Regions from separate parts of the Bifidobacterium longum subsp. longum JCM 1217 genome, predicted to be linked through region 2. Evidence: riboswitches for the same ligand, from Rfam matches in the RefSeq annotation. Region 2 holds a riboswitch; the other holds the start of a gene.
What was found. A riboswitch is a leader RNA that binds a small molecule or an ion and turns the genes downstream of it on or off. The one in region 2 is predicted to bind thiamine pyrophosphate.
Positions count from the first base shown of each region.

Region 1: linked by a shared signal. The riboswitch ahead of BLLJ_RS06875 (hydroxyethylthiazole kinase) and the one ahead of BLLJ_RS00645 (solute carrier family 23 protein) in region 2 are both predicted to bind thiamine pyrophosphate.

Region 1 is NC_015067.1:1,574,854-1,577,983, forward strand. It holds gene BLLJ_RS06870 (glycine--tRNA ligase) at 1-968, opposite strand, end outside; TPP riboswitch at 1,305-1,413, shown strand; gene BLLJ_RS06875 (hydroxyethylthiazole kinase) at 1,404-2,348, shown strand; gene thiC (phosphomethylpyrimidine synthase ThiC) at 2,431-3,130, shown strand, end outside.
Region 2 is NC_015067.1:161,890-165,019, forward strand. It holds gene BLLJ_RS00635 (DnaJ C-terminal domain-containing protein) at 92-1,111, shown strand; gene BLLJ_RS00640 (heat shock protein transcriptional repressor HspR) at 1,126-1,713, shown strand; TPP riboswitch at 1,842-1,938, shown strand; gene BLLJ_RS00645 (solute carrier family 23 protein) at 1,986-3,130, shown strand, end outside.

The DNA of each region.
Region 1 (3,130 bases), 970 kb from region 2:
GGTTCGATGACGTACGGCACGTACTTCTCGCCGGTGGCCTGGTTGAAGTAGCTCAGGTCTTCGCCGGAGTGCTTGGAGTGCGCGCTCAAATCGTAATCGGTACGGTTGGCGATGCCTTCGAGCTCGCCCCAGTCGGAACCCTGGAAGCCGAACTTGTATTCGATGTCCACGGTGCGCTTGGAGTAGTGGGAGAGCTTCTCCTTCGGATGCTCGTAGTGGCGCAGGTTCTCCGGCTTGACGCCGAGGTCGATGTACCAGCGGGTGCGGGCGTCGATCCAGTACTGGTGCCATTCCTCATCGGTGCCGGGCGTGACGAAGAACTCCATCTCCATCTGCTCGAACTCACGGGTGCGGAAGATGAAGTTACCCGGGGTGATCTCGTTACGGAAGGACTTACCCATGTTGGCGATGCCGAACGGCGGCCTGGAACGGGAAGAGGTCATCACGTTCTTGAAGTCCACGAAGATGCCCTGTGCAGTCTCCGGACGCAGGTAGTGCAGGCTGTTCTCGTCCTCGACCGGGCCGAGGTGGGTGCGCAGCATCATGTTGAAGTCGCGCGGTTCGGTCCACTGGCCACGGGTGCCGCAGTTCGGGCAGACGATGTCCTTCATGCCGTTTTCCGGCATCTTGTCGCCGTGCTTCTCGGCGTAGGATTCCTCGAGCTTGTCGGCGCGGTTGCGCTTGTGGCAGTTGAGACACTCGACGAGCGGATCGTTGAACACGCTCACGTGGCCGGACGCCACCCACACTTCGGGCGGCAGAATGATGGAAGTGTCGACACCGACGACATCAGGACGGGTGACGACCATGGAGCGCCACCATTCACGTTTGATATTGTCCTTGAGAGCGACGCCGAGAGGGCCGTAATCCCAAGCGGAACGGGTGCCGCCGTAAATTTCGCCGGCGGGGAACACGAAGCCGCGACGCTTCGCAAGGGATACGACTTCATCGAGTTTGGACTGAGCCACAATGCACCTTCTGGTTTGAACGGTTTGGGGTCTAATAACAACCGCTTCAGGATAGCCGTATATGGTGACAGGTCAGGCGGCATTGTCCGGTATATGTTCCGCGTCTCACGAGCGGCCGTTCGCAGCGATTCCTATATCGCAACACCTCCATATTGTTCCTGTTGTTTTACCCTTCCCGAATTTGTGCCACTGACATCGCGTCAGCGTCACAAATTCGGGAGATGTTGCTCGGCGGAGGCGTCTATGTATCACGAATGGACGGGGACGCGCCAGACCTGACGACACGTATCGAACAAATCCGTCACGATAATGTCCATGTTGGCGCATAGCGTCGGCACTGTAATGCAGGGGAACTCGCATGTGGTTCGCGAGTTGAGAAAGGCCTGAGCCTGACCCTTAGAACCTGTTGGTTAAGACCATCGTAGGGAGCAGTAAATGAGCAATAGTGCATCATCGTTTACCGGCGTGTCCAGCGGTTATACCGCCGGGACTCCGGTTCCAGCCGATTCACCCATCCGTGACAATATCGCCGATGCCGTTCGCCGCGTACGCGAGACGACTCCGTTGGCCCAGTCATTCACCAATTTTGTGACCATCAATTTGGTTGCCAACGCGCAACTGGCGGCCGGCGGCACTGCGGCCATGAGTTTCCTGCCGGACGACGTGATCGAAACCGCGAAAATCGCGGGCGCGAACTACATCAACGTGGGCACGCTGCTGCCGTTCTATAAGGACGCACTGCCCGAAATCGCCCAGCGACTCAACTACTTGGACAAGCCGTGGGTGCTCGACCCGGTGGCCGCCGGCATCGGCCGCACCCGTACCGCCATTCTTCAGGCCTTCAAGGCCGCTCCCCCGACCATGATTCGCGCGAATGCATCCGAGGTAATCGCGCTGGCGAACATGTGGGGGCTCAATACCGAAACCGTGGGGGACGCTTCCGAGCACCGCCCCGCCGGAGTGGAATCCGTCGACGACGTGGAGTCCGCAACCGGCGCGGCGGTGGCGCTGGCACAGTATCTGACCGAACAGCACGCCAAGCATTCCTCCCATGACGCTTCCACCCGCTGCGCCGTGGCCGTGTCCGGCATCGCCGATCTGGTGACCGATGGCGAAACCGTGTACCGACTGCCGGGCGGCAGCGCGATGATGACCAAGATCACCGGTGCCGGCTGCTCGCTGGGCGGCGTGGCTGCCACGTATTTGGCGGTCTCCGATCCGTTGACCGCCGCCCTGTCCGCGTCTCTGCTGTACAACCGCGCGGGAGAGGTGGCCGATACAACTTCGCACGGACCGGGCTCGTTCCAAGTTGCGTTCCTTGACGCGCTGTGGAATGTGACCGCCGAACAGGTGGCGGAATCCGAGATTTTGGTGCAGTAGTTTCAGTTCCCTCTGATGAGGGAGCTCATAACAGTTTTTTCCAATAAGACTTCCACAAGAAACAACAAAAGCAGGAATAATAATGAGTAATGAATACCCATACGCCTCCATGCGCGACAGCTTCGACCTGTCCGCGTACTTCGTGGTGGGGCCGGAGGACTGCAAAGGCCGTCCGCTGACCGACGTGGTGGATCAGGCTCTGCACGGCGGCGCAACCTTCATCCAACTGCGCGCCAAGGAGGCCGATGCCTCTGAGCTGACCGACATGGCTCGCGACATCGCGCAAATCATCGAGGACAATGAGAAGTCCGATTCCGTGGCCTTTGTGATCGACGACCGTGCCGACGTGGTGTGGCAGGCCCGCCGCAAGGGCATCAAGGTGGACGGTGTGCACATCGGCCAGACCGACATGGAGCCGCGCGAAGCCCGCGCCCTGCTCGGCGACGAGGCCATCGTGGGTCTGTCGGCTGAGACCGAAAGCCTCGTTCGGCTCATCAACGAGCTGCCCGACGGCTGCATCGACTACATTGGCGCCGGTCCTCTGCACGTCTCCACCACCAAGCCCGAGGCTTCCGTGGGCGGCAACGACGGCTCCGGCAAGACGCTGGACGCCGCCCAGATCAACACCATCTGCGTTGCCAGCGAATTCCCGGTGGTCGTGGGCGGCGGCGTGACCGCAGCCGATATGGCCATGCTCGCCGATACCAAGGCTGCTGGCTGGTTCGTGGTCTCCGCCATCGCGGGTGCCGAGAACCCGGAAGAGGCCGCGCGCACCATGGTCG
Region 2 (3,130 bases):
CATCCAGCTCGCTGCAATGAGTTGATATTTACCTTGGCTCCCCTCTCTGAGGGGAGCCAATCATAAAGACTTTTCTAGAAAGGAGACATGAATGGCTGAAAACGAATGGCTCAGCAAAGACTTCTACAAAGTCCTTGGTGTCTCCAAGGACGCTTCGGACGACGACATCAAGAAGGCGTACCGCAAGCTCGCCCGCAAATACCATCCTGACGTCAACAAGACCAAGGAAGCCGAGGAGAAGTTCAAGGACATCTCCGAAGCCTATGACGTGCTGAGCAAGAAGGAAGATCGCCAGAAGTACGACGCGATTCGTCAGTTCGGCATGGGCGGTGCCCGCTTCGCCGGCGGTTCCGGCGGCTTCGATGCTTCCGGTTTCTCCGACATCTTTGGTTCCATGTTCGGCCAGGGTGCCGGCGGCAATGGCTCGCGCATCCGCTTCTCCACTTCGGGCGGCGGCCCCAACAACATCAACGACATCTTCTCGATGTTCGGCGGTGCTGCAGGTCAGGGCGGCCAGCCGTATGGCGGCTACGGCCAATCGCCGTACGGCAATGCCGGCGGCTATGGCTATGAGGAGGCCCCGCGCCCCGAAAACGGCGAGGACCGCAACTCCAAGATCAGCCTGACCCTGCGTCAGGCGGTCAAGGGCGCTACCGTGTCCCTGTCCGTGGACGGCAAGAAGTTCAAGGCCCACGTGCCTGCGGGCGTCAAGGACGGACAGAAAATCAAGCTGGCCGGCAAGGGCAAGCTAGGCATCAACGGCGGCAAGGCCGGTGACCTGTACCTGCACGTCACCGTCAAGCCCGATGCCACATTCTCGATGCGCGGCCATGATATCGTCATGGACCTGCCCGTCACCGTGGGCCAGGCCGTGGCCGGTGGCAAGGTCGAGGCCAAGGATATCGACGGCAATCCCGTTACCTTCAAGGTGCCGGCAGGCTCCAGCTCCGGCGCGGAAGTCAAGCTCACGGGACTTGGCGTCCAGCGCAGCAACCAGCCGGGCGATCTGATCGGCCGTGTGCAGATCATGGTCCCCGCCAAGCCGGGTCTGGCCGTCAAGCACGCCGCCAAAGAATTCGACGAAAAAGCCGGCGACTATCTCAGCCTGTAATCAGGAGGTGAACAATGGCGCGGTTAGCCAACCAGATGAAGCAGTTATACGCGATGTGCGCAACCGCGCTCGTGATGGGCAGGGCCGATCTCGACGGAGCCGATGACGTCGGCTTCGACATCGAACTGCCCATCTTCACCGTCGGCCAGACCGCCGAGTTGGCCAACATTCACCCCCAGACTCTCCGTCAGTACGACCGCCTCGGTTTGGTTCGTCCGCAGCGCACCGATGGCGGCGCACGCCGCTACTGCCTGCGCGACATTGCCCGCCTGACCCGAGCTCAGCGCCTGAGCCAGGATGAGGGCATCAACCTTTCCGGTATCGCGCGCATTTTGGTCCTCGAAGAAGAGAATCGCCAACTGCGCCGCGAAGTCAAACGCATGCAAACCGGCGACCAGGAGAGCGTTTTCGCCGCAGGCCGTGACGGCAATATCGTGGAGATACAACGCTCCAACCGCGCCCGCCTCTGGCGCAACGCCATCCGCCGCGAAACCCGCGAACTGCCCGGCCGCGATACTGCCGCCGATATCGCTGCCGGCGCCACCGGCGACTCCAACTACACTCCCGCCGACTCCAAGTCCATGGTCCTGTGGGGTTGGTGAGTCTGGCCGCATTGCTTCGATTCCTTCTCCATTCGTAAAACTGTTTGTTATCTCACATCGGGCAGCTGCCGAAAAGCACGAATCTTCTTGACGGAGATGTCAAGGTTTGTTACGGTGACGTGCGAAAACCGATTCGTAAGGGGTGCTTTAGGCTGAGACGGTATGTGCCGAACCCTTCGAACCTGTGAGCTAACACTCGCGTAGGGAATGCGACGGTTGAACTCCTCTGTTCGGCTCGGCATCCCATATGCGCGTTGAGAGAGAGGAAGCGTATGTCAATACGCAAGGAGCTGACCGCCCAGAACGTACTGCTGGGTTTCCAGCATGTGCTTGTTTCCAACGTCTGGCTTGATCCGGTGTTTGTGGCCGGAGCAATCGGCTTACCTATTGCCCTGTCGTCGAACATGATTAACGCCATCTTCATCGTCTCTGGTCTGGTTACTTTGGTTCAGGCCACTCGGCTGGTTCGCCTGCCGGTGGTGCAGGGGCCGTCAGCCGCGTTTGACGCGTTGATGATCGCGGCAGGTACGGCCGGCATGCTGGGGGCGGCGAGTTCGTCCATTCTCATCGCTTCGCTTGTGTTCCTGTTGCTGTGCCTGACCGGTGTGATAGAGCGGATGCGGTTCCTGTTCTCTCCGATGATTTCGGGCGTGGTCATCTTTATGGTCGGTGTCTCGCTGTCTGGATTCACGCTGAGCGAGTTTCTAGGCGGGGCTCCCGGCGACAAGACGTTCGCCGATCCGCACATCCTGACCGTGTCGATTCTGACCACGGCGATTGTGCTTGTCCTGTCGTTGCTCGGCAAGGGCCTGCTCAAGTCGTTCTCATTCCTCATCGCGCTCGTCGTCGGCACCGTGGTCGCCGCAGCGTTTGGCATGGTGGACTTCTCTCCTGTGGCATCCAAGGGATGGTTGGGCCTGCCGACCTTCCTGCCCTACGGTCCGTTCACATTTGACTGGAAGATCTTCATCCCGTTCTTCATTGCCTACATGGTTGCCGTCATGGAAGCTCTCGGCGTCTATCAGGCGGCTTCTGAGATTCAGGGCACGTCCCTCGAACGCAAGCAGGTGCGCTACGGTCTTGCCGGCGAGGCGGCCGGTTCAGCCATTTCCTCGCTGATTGGTGGATTCACCACCACCGCCTACCCGCAAAATGTCGGCCTGCTCAACCTGACCGGCGAAGGCAAGTTGCGCACGCGCACGCCTGTGATCATCGCCGCTGTGCTGTTGCTGATTCTGGGCTTCGTGCCAAAGGCGGGCGCGTTGCTGTCCGTCATTCCCTCGGCAGTCGTCGGAGGCATTTTCCTGCCGGCTGCGGCCAGCCTAATCGTGACCGGCCTGCGCGCCCTGCGCAAGGTCGCTGATGACGAGCGCCGTCAAACGGTCATCGGCATGTCTCTGTTGCTCGGCATCGCCCT